2 regions of the Lactobacillus crispatus genome follow, and region 1 is predicted to be linked to the other one. Evidence: riboswitches for the same ligand, from Rfam matches in the RefSeq annotation. Region 1 holds a riboswitch; the other holds the start of a gene.
The links. A riboswitch is a leader RNA that binds a small molecule or an ion and turns the genes downstream of it on or off. The one in region 1 is predicted to bind magnesium.
Positions count from the first base shown of each region.

Region 2: it holds a riboswitch for magnesium, as region 1 does, so the genes downstream of both, mgtA (magnesium-translocating P-type ATPase) here and mgtA (magnesium-translocating P-type ATPase) in region 1, are expected to answer to the same signal.

Region 1 is NZ_CP072197.1:245,825-253,586, reverse strand. Features, by position in the region: gene metG (methionine--tRNA ligase) at 1-1,682, opposite strand, end outside; gene mgtA (magnesium-translocating P-type ATPase) at 1,781-4,447, opposite strand; M-box (ykoK) riboswitch at 4,531-4,694, opposite strand; gene J6L97_RS01215 (TPM domain-containing protein) at 4,746-5,330, opposite strand; gene J6L97_RS01210 (ComE operon protein 2) at 5,344-5,823, opposite strand; gene trpS (tryptophan--tRNA ligase) at 5,839-6,861, opposite strand; gene J6L97_RS01200 (SOS response-associated peptidase) at 6,979-7,572, shown strand; tRNA gene J6L97_RS01195 (tRNA-Gly) at 7,582-7,652, shown strand; gene J6L97_RS01190 (CPBP family intramembrane glutamic endopeptidase) at 7,700-7,762, opposite strand, start outside.
Region 2 is NZ_CP072197.1:1,817,760-1,825,521, reverse strand. Features, by position in the region: gene J6L97_RS08845 (glycerophosphodiester phosphodiesterase family protein) at 1-257, shown strand, start outside; tRNA gene J6L97_RS08840 (tRNA-Gln) at 454-525, shown strand; M-box (ykoK) riboswitch at 1,052-1,215, shown strand; gene mgtA (magnesium-translocating P-type ATPase) at 1,296-3,983, shown strand; gene J6L97_RS08830 (aminotransferase class I/II-fold pyridoxal phosphate-dependent enzyme) at 4,397-5,569, shown strand; gene J6L97_RS08825 (Gfo/Idh/MocA family protein) at 5,624-6,613, opposite strand; gene J6L97_RS08820 (ribose-5-phosphate isomerase A) at 6,600-7,283, opposite strand; gene J6L97_RS08815 (MurR/RpiR family transcriptional regulator) at 7,436-7,762, shown strand, end outside.

The sequences.
Region 1 (7,762 bases):
TTAACCTTGTCAAAATCGTCAATGGTGATTTCGTCACCCTTCTTTTGTTCACTTCTAGTGGTCTTCTTTGGCTTAGCTTTAGCCATTTCATCCTTGATGTACTTAACTTCTTCGTCCATCTTAAGTCTTGGGAAAATTGGTTGTGGTTTTTCAATTACTTTAACATCCCAATCAAAGTCACCAAAGGCCAAATGCTTAGCGTCTTCATTGTCCCAATTTAAACCAAGTTGCTTGAACATAATTGGTGCAGTTTCGGTCATTACTGGTTCAATCATAATAGCAATTAAATGCAAGCTTTCAGCCAAGTTGCTCATGACCTTGCTAAGTTCTTCCTTTTTACCTTCTTTGTTCAAAGCCCATGGAGTAGTTTCATCAATATACTTGTTAGCACGAGAAACCAACTTCCAAATATTGTCTAATGCCTTAGAGAAGTGAAGTGAATTCATATTTTCTCTGTAATCATTAATGACACTAGCAGCTGTATCTTGCAAGTCTTTGCCAAATTCAGCTTGAGCAACAGGAACTGCATCAACATGACCAGCTTGATATTGATTAATCATTGACACGGTTCTGTTAAGTAAGTTACCCAAATCGTTGGCCAAGTCATAATTAATTCTTTCAACAAAGTCTTCTGGTGTAAAAATACCGTCATCGCCAAATGGAAGAGCACGCATCAAGTAATAGCGAAGTGGATCAACACCATAACGACTAGTCAATGATTCTGGATAAACAGCATTCCCCTTTGACTTAGACATCTTGCCATTTTTCATTAATACCCAACCATGGCCGATAATGTGCTTAGGAAGTGGCAAATCAAGAGCCATTAACATAATTGGCCAATAAATAGTGTGGAAACGAACGATTTCCTTACCTACCAAATGAACATCTGCTGGCCAATATTTCTTAAACAATGAATCATCATCTGAGCCATAGCCCAAAGCGGTAATATAGTTTGAAAGTGCATCGATCCAAACGTAAACCACGTGTTTAGGATCACTTGGAACAGGAATTCCCCAGTTAACAGTAGTCCGGGTAACTGATAAATCTTCCAAACCTGGCTTAATGAAGTTATTAAGCATTTCCTTTTCACGTGAATGAGGCAAAATGAAGTCAGGATGTTCCTTGTAGTATTCTACTAAGCGGTCTGCGTACTTACTCATCTTGAAGAAATAAGATGGTTCTTTAACTAGGCGTACTTCATGACCACTAGGTGCCTTACCGCCGATCACATTACCATCATCATCTTTATAGACTTCAGCTAATTGTGATTCAGTGAAATATTCTTCATCTTCAACTGAATACCAACCAGTATATTCGCCTAAATAAATGTCGCCTTTCTTTAACAGCTTTTCAAAAATCTTTTGGACAGCTTGAACATGTTGTTCATCAGTAGTTCTAATAAACTTGTCATAAGAAATGTTAAGGCTCTTCCATAATTTTTTGTAAGAAGCAGCCATCTTATCAACAAACTCTTGTGGCTTGATTCCTTGTGCTTCAGCCTTTTGTTCGATCTTCAAGCCATGTTCATCAGTACCAGTTAAAAAGAAAGTATCATAGCCTTGACTACGCTTATAGCGAGCCATTGTATCAGCTGCGATAGTAGTATAAGCATTTCCGATCGTTAAACGACCAGATGGATAATAAATTGGGGTTGTAATATAAAAAGTATCTTTATCAGCCATTGATTAATCAAACTCCTTTAATCGTCTAAAATATCTATTTTATTTTAACATGCAAAAAAAGGAATTGGGCTAAAACCACGAATTCCTTTTAATATCAACTAAAATTTTTCTTTTCTCAAATATAAATGTTTTACCAAAGTTGTCAATAAAATATAAATTACTTCTAACAAAAGGACTACAGCCCAATAACTAAATGGTAATTGAGTTAACCCTAAACTTGGAGCAATACTAGATGAAGGCAACATAGTCCCTAAAATTGCCAAACCAAAAGTTACCAAAAAGACAATTGGCGTTGCATGTTGTTTAAGAAATGGGAAACGCTCATCTCTTAAAGTATGAATAATCATTACCCTAGTCCACAGAGATTCCACAAAAATTCCAGAATAGAACAAAGAAATGAAGACCCAGTGGTGGTAATTAGAGCCAACCAAGTAAGGACAAATTACGTAAAACATTAACGCCATCGCAATAAAGTCAACAATTGCCGGAATTGGACCAAAGTTTAAGACAAATTTTGGCCACATCCTGATTGACCACTTTTGGGGTTTTTTGACATAATTTTCTGAAACACTGTCAAAGGGGATAACTAAACAACTTAGACTAAAAAGCAAATTTAAAATTAGAACCTGCAATGGTAAAAGTGGCAAAAACGGCAACAGTAAGGAAGAAACAGCCATTGCGATAATACTGCCCATATTGGTAACCAAGAATGTTTTAATATACTTCATCGTATTAGAAAAGACTTTTCTGCCGACCATGATCATTTCTTCAAGCAGCTGCAAATCTTTTTGTTCAAATACAATATCAGCAGATTCTTTAGTGATATCAACCGAGCTATTCGAAGTTACCGTCACATCCGCCACTTTCATCGCTAAAGCGTCTTTATTGCCATCGCCCATATAACCGACAGTATGACCGTTGGTCTTCAATGCGTTAATAATCTTTACCCGCAGTTCTGGCGTCAAATGAACAAAAATATCACATTTTTCCACGATTTCTTTTAATTCTTCCGGACTGGCTTCATCGATCTGTTTTCCATCATAAACCGTATCGACGTTTAAACCCACCTGCAATGCGATCGCACGTGTAACTGCTTCGTTATCACCAGTAAAAATTTTCACGTCGACATTATCGTTCTTTAAATCCTCTAAGGCTTCCTTGGTAGTCTCTTTAGGCGGATCCAAGTATGCTAGATAGCCAATGATCGTCAAATCATGCTCATCTTTGGCAGAAAACTCACCTACTGGAGCAGGATTAAGCTTATAGCCGACAAGCAGGACTCGCAAGCCATCATCATTTAATTCATTGATCTGATTTAAAATTCTTTCTTTCCATTCAGAAGTTAAATCTTCAACTTTGCCGTTGAGTTCAACCTTATTAGAAATAGCCAGCATCCCTTCTGCTGCGCCTTTAGTTACTAATAAGTGCTGTCCATGGTGTTCATCATTATCAACGACCACAACGCTCATTCTTTTTCTAGTGTAGTCGAATGGAATTTCATCAATTTTGTTGTAGTCACGTTGAATTTCATTTACGTCTAATTCATCACCAGCGGCATCAATTACTGCCTTGTCAATTAAATCTTTGACCCCAGTTTGATAGTAAGCATTCAGATATGAAAATTTCAGAATCTGTGGCGTTTCTTGCATATCTAAATCGTAGTGGCGCTCTAACACAACTTGGTTTTGCGTTAAGGTGCCTGTTTTATCAATACAAAAAACATCGGTAGAACCTAAATTCTGAATTGCATTCATCTGCTTAACTACAGCACCACTTTTTGACATTTCCAGTGCGCCTTTAGTCAAATTAGAGTTAACAATAATCGGCAGCACCTCTGGTGTCAGGCCAACAGCCGCAGCTAAAGCAAAAATTAAGCTTTCTCCCCAATCGCCTTTAGTCAAGCCATTAATGACAAACAGTAGTGGGATGATAATTGCAGTAGCGACAATCAAGATCTTAGCTAGTTGTTTCATTTCACGATCAAACAATGTAGTTTTTACTTTTTTACGTGAAATGGCTTGGACTTCTTTACCAAAAACGGTGTGATTACCGATAGCAAAAACAATTCCGGTTCCAGAGCCAGACACAATCGTCGTCCCTTCATACAAGATGTTAGGATAGTTTAAATAATCATTGCTCATGCTCGGCTTAATTATTACATTCGCTACTTTTTCAGCTGGTTCAGGGTCACCATCTAAGTAACTTGATGAACAAAAGAGGTCCTTGCTAGTTAGCAATTTCATATCCGCTGGAATCATGTCGCCGGCCGATAAATTAATTACATCCCCAATCACTACTTCATCTGTGGGTAGCTCGACATTGTGTCCATCACGCCGAATATTCGTAGTAACCGATACCCGATTGAGCAACTGATCTGTTACTCTAGCAATCTTAATCTTTTGAATAAAATTAACCAGCACTGACACAATTAACATAATAACCATCACAATAATTGTGATTGAGTCACTATTGCCTTGTGGTATCAAAATATAACTGGTAAAAAGCGTTAGCAAAGTTAATACTAATAACACTACCGTAAATGGTGTCGCAACCGATTCCCAAAGCAAACGCCATTTAGAAGCATTGGTATTAGTGATAATCTCGTTTTGACCATATTCTTTACGGTTTTCTTCAGCCTTATTAGTCGAAAGCCCTTCAGCACTCGCCTGTAAACGCGCCAGCGTCTCGCTACGTGACTCACGCGCAATACGTTGAATACTCTGAATATCAATATTCGATCGCTTCTTGCTAGCTGCTTTTAACATCATTTGCTCCCTTCTTTAATTGGGACAAGCAAAACAAAAAAGCCACCTGTAATTTCTGCAGGTGACTTTTGCCAAACAAGGCTCTGTCATACTCGTCGTTCAGTTTTAACACTACGTGACGTAAGCACATGCTAGCTATCTGGATCTCGCCTTAAGTCGACGACACCTATTTAACCCGTTGGCATCTCTGGATGTTTCTGGGCGATAGCGTGTGTTCACGTAGGAGTCTCACCTAACAGTTTTTCGCTAATTATGTCTACAAAAAGTGTAAGGACAAAATGCAAATAAGTCAAGCCGACTATTTCTTAGAAATTGGATCACGATGACTAAATCTACGCAAGAAATAAGTAATTCCCGTAATTAAAAATGCCAGTGCCAGTGCGATTGGTAAAGCTACACTATGTGGACGCGCGACTTTATTTTGTTCTGCTTGCGTCAAATCATATTTATCAAGTGCATATTGATATTGTTGATCAACTCTAGTCGCACATGCCCGAAAGACGAAGCGAATTCCCTTGTTAAAAGTTGCATTATTTTGACTACGCAATTTATCTACTTCAGCACGCAAGATATTGCCCCGAGCGACCTCGGTGAAGGCACTATGCAAATCTTTAGTTGAATAAATTTGCACATTACGCTTTTTACCTTTCTGTCCTACCACAATAAAGACCGTTCGCTTAGAATGATCTAGCATCTTAGGTGTTAACTTATTCAGCCTTTTAACCGTTATAACGACAATTTGCGGTTGTTCTTTAGTCTGAAAATAGCGATTATTTTTTTCCGTAACCAAAGTGCGAGTTTCTTTATCTAAAATATGAGCATGATCTTCAATATTTGGCTGGACAAATCCTGTCGTTATTAAAAATACAGTTACTAGTCCCATTAACCAAATTAAATTAATTCTCGTCTTCTTCAAGTTTATGGGCCAAGCTTTCCACGTATTTGCGATTAATCTTAATCTGTTCATAAGGCACCTCGCTATCATGAAGTAGTTGCATCGCCAATGGATTATCGCGATAGTCAAAATAATAGTTAATTTTTTTCACGCCTGCCTGCAACAAGGATTTGCAGCAATTATAGCAAGGAAAATGTGTCACATAAATCTCAGTATTTTCTGTAGAAACACCAAACTTAGCACACTGAATGATCGCATTCATTTCTGAATGAATAGTTCTAACGCAGTGACCATCAACCATTTGATGACCCACATCGTCACAATGCGGTTGTCCTGAAACGGAACCATTATAACCAGTGCCAATAATCCGATTATCTTTTACTAAGACACTACCAACTAATGCGCGATTACAAGTAGAGCGTTGCGCAATTACTAGCGCCTGCATCATAAAATATTGTTTCCAAGGAATTCGATCGTGCATAACTTTACCTCAGCCTTATCTATTCTTGAAATAGTTCAAACCAATTGCGTCACGGACTTGTTCAAGTGTTGCATTAGCCACTTTATTAGCCTTTTTTGAACCTTCCAGAAGCATTTCATAAACCGCATCTTCATCTTGAGCAAACTTTTCGCGACGTTCACGAATTGGTGCAAGCTCTGCTTCAAGGACCTTGTTTAAGTAACGCTTAATCTTAACGTCACCTAAGCCACCCTTTTGGTATTCTGCCTTAAGTTCTGCCACCTTGTCCTTATCTGGATCGAAGACATCAAGATATGTAAAGACAGTGTTACCTTCAACCCTACCAGGGTCTTCAACGTGAATATGGTTAGGATCCGTGTACATTGACATAACTTTCTTTTGAACTGTCTTTGCATCATCAGCAAGATAAATCGCATTGCCAAGTGACTTCGACATCTTCGCATTACCATCAAGTCCTGGCAAACGTCCTTGACCTTTAGGTGGGAAATAACCTTTAGGTTCAACCAAAACATCACAATTATAAACACGGTTAAAAGTCCTAACGATTTCACGTGTTTGTTCCAACATTGGTTCCTGGTCATCTCCAACAGGAATAACGGTTGCTTTAAAAGCGGTGATATCAGCAGCTTGAGAAACTGGATAGTTTAAAAAGCCAATTGGAATAGAGTCTTTGAAATCTTTTTGCTTAATTTCTGTCTTAACAGTTGGATTTCTTTCAAGCCGAGCCACAGTTACTAAATCCATGTAGTAAGCAGTCAATTCAAATAGAGCAGGAATTTGTGATTGAACATAAATAGTTGATTTAGCTGGATCAATACCAACAGCTAAGTAATCTAAAGCTACTTGGATCAAACTATTGCGAATTTTTTCCGGATTACGAGCATTGTCGGTCAAAGCCTGTGTATCCGCAATCATAATATATGGATCATATTTACCTGAATTTTGTAATTTTACTCTATTCTTTAATGAACCGATATAGTGACCAATGTGCAGCTTACCAGTAGGACGGTCACCAGTTAATAAAATTTCTTTCGCCATCTTTTTGCTCTTTTCTAATTTTTAAGTTTATTTTTTTATTAATATTAATTGTTTAATTACCTAATTTTAACAAAAAATAGGCTATGATTAAACTAGCCCTAAAGAAAGGAAATGCGTATGTGCAACCAGTTTCGTTTACCTAATTTAAAACAAATTCAACAATATCTCAAAAGCGATCTTGACCTGCCCTTAGTTACACCAAATTTTGACATTCAAGCACAAGATATTTTTCCTAACCAAGTAGCACCTGTTTTGCTTTATCAAAATGGTCAATTGCAATTAAGCAACAAAAAATGGGGCTATCCAAGTCCCGTTGATCCAAAAAAGCCTTTATTTAACGCTAGAATTGAGCGATTTTATGATTCAGCGCCTTCAATGTGGGACAAATCCTTTGCCAAGCAACGTTGCTTAATCTTAACCGAAAAATTCTTTGAATACGCTAAAACTACCCATATTGCTGAAAACGGTCGTAAATACCATGATCGCTACGCCTTCCGCACTAATCAACCACTTACCTTAATTGCAGGTATTTATGATCAGGATTATTTTTCAATGGTTACTACCGTGCCTAACAAAGATATGGCGCCAATCCATAATAGAATGCCTCTAGTTGTTATGCCCAACGAACTACGCCGCTGGCTTTTTCAAAATTTTACCAGCTTAATTGATCGTAAAAGTGTTGATCTTCAAATAGAAAAAATGCTAAAATAAAAATATATTGCGGGTATAGTTAAATGGTAGAACGACAGCTTCCCAAGCTGTAGATGCGGGTTCGATTCACGCTATCCGCTTTTTTTATACAAAAATAAGGATGAGAATTTTTCTCATCCTTTTGTTTTTAAATCATAATCACTGTAAGTACGCCACTAACTACAGCTAAGTAAATTGGCATCAATAATGT
Region 2 (7,762 bases), 670 kb from region 1:
ATTGCCAGCGAATTGATCCCCACCAACAATATTGCTTTTTAACCAAATGGCCGGTGCCGTTTCCTGAACAGTTTGCGGCTAAGAATCATTTTGCAGCGATCCATCCGCATTGGTATTTACCTAGCAAAGTTACGCAAAGAATTTGGACAGTAGATAAAGTAAGCATAGCAAAAAGGTACTTTAAACTTGGTGTAGCTGGAATTTTTACCAACGACTTTGAATTAATGAATAAGGTTAAGAAGTCACAAAAGTTATAATCGTAAAAAAACAAATTAATTTTATAATTCATAAAAGAAAGATTCAGTATCCTTCGAGCAAATGTAGGTATTTTTAAAAAAACAAAACTTTTTTGAATTTTTTCTTGCTATTTTTTCTTCATTCCCCTATAATATTATCTGTTGAGTGATCGAGAGGTCATTCAAATAGAACCAATCAAGTAAAAGGTTTGAAGATTGGGTTATAGCCAAGTGGTAAGGCAATGGTTTTTGGTACCATCATGCGCTGGTTCGAATCCAGCTAACCCAATAGCAAGGTCAGGCAGTGAGCCTGATCTTTTTTATTCGTTTCGGATAATTCATGTTATAATCTGTATATGAAAAGAAGCCAACGGTCGCAATCCGTTGACTTCGATCGTAGTTTCAGATAACTGTTGGTTTAGCTAATCCTTGCGATTAGCTTTTTTGTTATCGCATAGGCTATAGCCAAATTGATAGCTAATTTGCCTAAAGCACCTAGAACGATGCTGATTGCAATAGCCCAAGCTACCACGGAGCACTAAACCTCCAAACTATCCGGTTATGCATAACTCTCACCTCCGTAATTTCAAAATGTGTGAGGGGTGGTTAGTTATGCTAAAACTACTAAACACAAATAGTTGCAACATATCCATGTCTATAAAATAGTATATCAAAATTAAATTATAAAAAACACGTGTTCATTGCAAACGCGAGTTTTTTATCTTTCTTAAAGTCTTTTACAAATTCTAACGATTTAGTAAAGATAATTGCATTGTCAAATAATATGCATATAATAAACATGAAAATTGAAAAAGCAAATAAACTGTTAGGTGAGGCTCCTACGTGAACACAAGCTATCGCCCGGAAACATCCAGAGATGCCAACGAGTAAAATAGTTCTTGTCGAGATAAGGCGAGATCCAGATAGCTAGCCTGTGCTTACGTCACGTAGTGTCAAAACTGAACGACGAGGAAACATCGCTTAGATAAGGAGTTAATACTAATTGGTATTAGCTCCTTTTTAGTTTGTTTGCATGTTTAATCAGAAAGTGGGATTAACATGGCAAAAAACAAGTTGTTGATGAATAAGAAGACAGCCGATACAGAGTTTGTTAAGCAGATCGCTAGGCAAACTCCCGAAGAAGCGTTAAAGACGCTACATAGTTCGCTAGACGGTCTGTCTTCGGCGGAAGCTAAAGAGCGTTTAGAGAAGAATGGTCTTAACGAAGTTGCGACCAAGAAGCACAACACGAAATTGCATTTCTTCATTGAATCATTCTTCACTCCTTTCACAATGGTCCTGTTGCTGCTAGCAACGGTGTCGCTGTTTACCGACTACGTCTTCGTGCCGGCAGATCAAAAGGACCTGAGTACTGTGATCATTATGATTACGATGATCATCATTTCTGGATTAACATCCTTTATCCAGAATGTGAAAACTAATGACGCAGTTGAAGACCTCTTAAACATGGTGTCTGTAACTACCAATATTCGTCGCAATCAAAAGGACGAAGAAATTTCTACCAAGCAAGTAGTTGTCGGCGATATTATTAATATCCACGCTGGGGACATGGTGCCAGCAGATATTAGATTGCTCAAAACTAAAGACTTGTTCTGTTCATCAAGTTCTTTGAACGGTGAATCAACGCCTGTGGAAAAGATTGCGACTAAGAAGCCCGATCAAAAAGACATGGATCAATATTTGGACTATCCTGATGTAATCTATCAAGGAACAACTATTGTGTCAGGTTCAGGTGTTGGCGTTGTTTTGGCCACCGGTGAACAAACTGTCTTTGGTCGTTTGGCTAAGGATATTTCAAACAACGACGTTAAGGAAACTAACTTCGATGTTGGTATCAAGAATATTTCTAAATTATTGTTAACAATGACCGCGATCATTGCACCTTTAGTTTTGGTCATCAACGGTTTAACTAAAGGTAACTGGCTCAACGCTTTGCTGTTTTCGATTGCCACAGCCGTTGGACTTACTCCAGAAATGTTGCCAGTTATTGTTACTAGTAATTTGGTTAAGGGTTCGCTAGAAATGTCCAAGCACGGCACCATCGTTAAAAAGATGAACTCCATCCAAAACTTCGGTGCCGCCGACGTGCTTTGTACTGATAAAACCGGTACTTTAACCCAAAACAAGGTTGTATTGGAACGGCACTACAACTTGGATATGAAGGAAAATCCACAGGTTTTGCGCTTGGCTTACTTGAACTCGTACTTCCAAACGGGGATGCACGATTTGATGGACCAAGCCATCATCGATGCCGCTAGCGATGAGCTAGATGTTAATGAAATTAAACACGACTACACTAAGGTTGATGAAATTCCATTCGACTTCAAGCGCCGTCGCATGAGTGTCGTGGTCAAGCGCCACGGCGATGGTCGTATCCTGGTAACTAAGGGTGCTGCCGAAGAAATGCTTGCTTGCTGCAATCGTGTGCAAGTTGGCAGTCACATCAACGATTTAACTGATGATTACAAAGAAAAAGTTTTAAAGCACATTGAAGATTTGAACAAAGATGGTTTGAGAGTTGTTTTGTTAGCTTACAAGAACAATCCTGCTCAAGCCGGTGAATTCAATGTTAGCGATGAAAAAGATTTGATCCTAACCGGATTCTTGGCCTTCCTTGATCCACCTAAGGATGACGTTAAGGACGTGCTTAAGAAGTTAAAGCAAGACGGTATTACCGTGAAGATTTTGACTGGTGATAACGCTGCTGTAACTAAGAGTGTTGCTTCAAGAGTAGGCTTGAACACCAAGTATATTTATAGTGAAAAAGACTTTGCTGGTAAGAGCGACGATGAAGTTAAAAAGATGGTTGAAGAATGTAGCCTCTTTGTAAAGCTTTCACCAGAGTCAAAGGCTAGAATTATTCAGATTTTGAAGGAAAATGGTCACACGGTTGCTTACATGGGAGACGGTATCAACGATACGCCAGCTATGAAGAAGGCCGATGTAGCAATCTCAGTTGATACGGCTGTTGATATTGCAAAAAAGAGTGCGGACATTATTTTGCTGCACAAGAGTCTCCTCATCTTGGAGCACGGTGTCAGAATCGGCCGTCAGATCTTTGCCAACACGATGAAATACATCAAGATTACGTTGTCATCTAACTTTGGTAATATTTTATCGATCTTGGTTGCTTCATCATTCCTACCATTTTTGCCAATGCTTCCAATGCAATTGTTGATTCTAGACTTGATCTATGGGACATCTTGTTTGTCACTTCCATTTGATAGAGTTGGTGAAAAATACTTGGAAGTACCACGTAAGTGGGAGACAAAGAAGTTGCCTAAGTTCATGTTCTTCTTTGGTCCGACATCTTCAATCTTTGATGTCATTACGTTTGCCTTGCTTTACTTCTGGATTTGTCCAAGTACTGTGGGCACAAGTTATGTGGCTGCTACTCCAGGGCAAAAGGCTGTCTTTATGGCCATCTTCTGGAGTGGCTGGTTCATCGAATCACTCTGGACACAAGAAATGGTTATTCAAGCATTGCGTGATCCAGCCGTTCCATTTATCCAACAACATTCTTCACCAGTTGTCATGCTCGCTACGATCGGTGCAGGATTGATCGGTACTGCAATGCCTTACATCCCAAGCTTGGCTAAGGTAATGAAATTCGGTCCGATCCCAGAATATTATGTTCTGGTAGTTCTTGTACTTTTGACTTTGTACATTGCATTGACTACGGTGATTAAGCACTGGTACATGAAGAAAGAGAAGTTCTTGATTTAATGAAAGACTATAAAAAGATACTTAATTAGTTGCTTTTAATATGTGGGATTATTAGTTCTATCTTTTTACTGTCAGAGGCATTGCCGATATTTCAAGCTTTTTATATCAAATCATATCCAGTGGATTTTACTATCTTAATAGCTGATATAGCTTTGACAGTGGCTTTACCGATTTGTCATATTTTCAACGTTTTAGAATATTAACGATTGTTTGGGTGATAGTTTTAATTATTCTTTTGCTGATAAAGTGTCAGGCAATGTATCCGCCTGTTACGGTTATTTATAGTATTTATGCTTTGTTAATTATTGGATTTAATGTGCACTTTAGATATCAAAATTAATATTTCCTTTGACAAAGATTAAAAAGACTCCTATATTTGAATTAATTTAGTTCAGATATAAGGAGGAAAAATCATGGTCGACTTAACAAAACATATGAAAAAAGGCTTGGCTGAACAAAAGCCAGGGCAGATTTTGGCCTTTGCAGCTTACATCAACAAAATTTCGGACATCGTCAAATTCACGATTGGTGAGCCTGACTTTAACACGCTAGAGCATATTAAAAAAGCGGCTGAAGCCAGCATTGCTAATAGCCATTCACACTATGCGCCATCTAACGGGACTCCAGGTTTGCGTAAGGCAGCAGCCGACTTTTTAGCTGAAAAATATGGGCAAAAGTATGATCCAAGCGAAATTCTGATCACCAATGGGGTAACGGAATCGATCTATGACTTTTTGACCGCGGTGCTTAATCCGGGCGACGCTGTTTTGATGCCGACACCGATTTTTCCGCTTTATATCGGGGATGCACTATCAATGGGCGCAACGGTTGAACAAATCGACACGTCTGATGATGGCTTCAAGTTAACGCCGGCTAAGTTGCAAGCAGCTTTGGATAAATATGGCGATCGAGTTAAGGCATTGGTGATGAACTATCCGACTAACCCAACAGGCGTTATGTACTCGCAGGCTGAGCTCGATGCGCTAGCTGATGTGGTGCGCGACAAACCAATCTTTGTTCTTGCCGATGAAATTTATAGCGAATTGAATTATGATCAGCCACATGCTTCGATGGAAAAGACTTTACATGATCAAGTTGTTTTAATGAATGGCGTGTCAAAAGCTTGGGCAATGACTGGCTATAGAATCGGTGTGGTAGCTGCGCCTAAGCCGATTTTGGATCAACTGGCTAAGATTCACCAAGCAATCACAACGACGGAACCAACGCCAATGCAGGATGCAGCTGAAGAAGCACTAGGCAATGGAATGAACGATGCACAGCCGATGAAGAAAGAATTCCAAAAGCGGCGTGATGTGCTTTATGAAGGATTAACCAAGTTAGGCTTTGAATGCGTTAAGCCTAAAGGTGCCTTCTACATTTTTGCCAAAATTCCAGCAGGCTTGGAACAAGATGATACCAAGTTTATTTATGACCTGGCTGAAAAGGGGCATGTTGCTGTAATTGCGGGCTCATTTTTTGCTAAAGGTGGAGCAGGATATATTCGTTTGTCTTACGCAACGTCGATGGATCAGATCAAAGAAGGCTTGAAACGACTAGAAAAATATGTCGCAGAAAATAAGCAATAAGTGCAAATAAAAGGGACCGATGTTATGTATCGATCCCGTTTGAAATCCAACTAATTATTCCTCGTTATCAAATGGATAAGTCATGCCCCAGGCAGTTCTAATACTGGTTAAAATATGGGCGATCATGCGAGATTTTTCTAATTCGCCTTCGTCATGACCTTGTTCAATATACTTTTGAAAATCAGTGACTTCATATTCAAGTGCTTGGTCAGCCTCTCCAGCAGTCACTTTATCATAGCTTTCTTCATGGGCACTCTGGGTGTAAGTAATGTCCGCTTCAGTGCCGCGTGGGTATTGATTGATTTCAAAATAACCTTTGGTACCCGAAACTAAACCACGCTTAGGCTGCTTAGCCCGCATTGAGAGGGACATCACTGCCATTTGACCTTTTGAATTCTTCAAAATGATGCCGCTTTCTTCGTCAACGCCAGTTTCAAAGAATTTTACCGTGGTATTGATACTTTCAGGATATTCATCCATGAAACTAATAGCAAAAGCTGTTGCATAGCCACCAATATCCAGCAATGCACCACCAGCAAGGTCTTTATTAAAGAAGCGATTCTGCGGATCGTAGTCCTTGAGTGAGCCAAAATTAATTTGGATCATTTTAATTTCGCCAAATTTGCCCGCCTTAATCAGGGCTTGCATCTTTGGGTAGATTGGCATGTGATAAAGGGTAAAACCTTCCATTAAGATTAGTTGCTTCTCTTTAGCTAATTGAGCTACCTCATCAAATTGGCGCGCATTGATGGTAATTGCTTTTTCACAAAAGACGTGCTTGCCCGCATTGAGGGCCTTCTTAATGTAATCGTAGTGGAAAGTGTGCGGGGTAGCGATGTAGATGATATCAATGTTAGGATCGTTGATCATTTCATCAGGATTAGTGAAAGCATGTTGCACGTGTTTTTCTTGGACAAAGACATGCAGTGCTTCTTCATTGGGATTGGCGGCAGCATAAATTTCGCCGTTGACTTTGTTCAAAGCATCAGCCATATCATGTGCAATCCAGCCAGTACCAATAATTCCCCAATTAAATTTTTTCATGATCATTACCTCTCTTAAGTTCAATAATTTTTCCATCTTTTTCGGTAATTAATGAAGTAGCTAAGTTTTCAAATAGTGAAGAGCTGACTACGCCATTTTGTAAACAAAGTTGACGATTAAGTTCAGTGATATTGTGCCAATCTTCGTTAAAAACATCGATTAAGTAGTTGCCCAAAGGCGTACGGGCAAATGCAGCTACTGAACTATCTTGTCGAATCTTACTAGTTAAATGTAAACTGCTTAAATACTTCTGTACTTGATTAACACAAGGCGGTGCCACTTCAAGACAAAGTGGAATTTTAGGATTCAGAATCGGTTGTATCCTTTCACTGGGTAAGAGTAGGATAAACTGTTTGGCAATTTGTGCTGCCTGTTTTTCAAAAAGATGAATTCCACCCAAACTTTTTAGAACATTAAAATTCTTATCAATACTATCACAACCATCAAAAGCAATATCGATCTTAGTCGCTGCAGTAGAAGGAAGAAGCTCTAATCCGAGTTCTTGGCACCTAAAGCGAGTAAGTTCGGATGGAGAATATAATGTGATGTCTAAGTTATGCTGTGCAATCGCTTGAGCTAACTTAAATACATTGCTTCCGCCGCCAAGAGAAATAGTCATTTTCGGCTTGATTTTACTTAAAGCGAGGTCACTTATCGAATTAATTTTCATTTTATTTTCTCCTGTGAAAATTATTTACAAATACATACTACCTTGGTAAATGATTTTCGTCAATCAAAATATAAATTTATTTTCTTTAAAAATAAAATTGTGAAAATTAATTACATTGATGATATAATTTTGGCACAGAAAAGGTGAGAATGATGACTAAAATTATCGATACAATCTATAGCAAATTAGCGACAATGTCAGCCAGTGATCAGAAGATTGCTCAAGTGATCTTAAAACAGCCCGAACAGGTGGTAAATTATACAATTTCAAAATTAGCAACTGAAGCTGAGGTGAGTGATGCTTCGGTGACGCGCTTTTGTCATAATTTAGATTTGACAGGTTTTCATGATTTAAAAATTCAACTAGCTCAGAATGCAACTGAAAGTGTGTCACTTCAAAATATGTCACGTGATGATGCTAGTGCTAATTTGGAATTAATTGAGAAAAATAAAGTCGCCGAGATTAAGGCGACTTTGGAG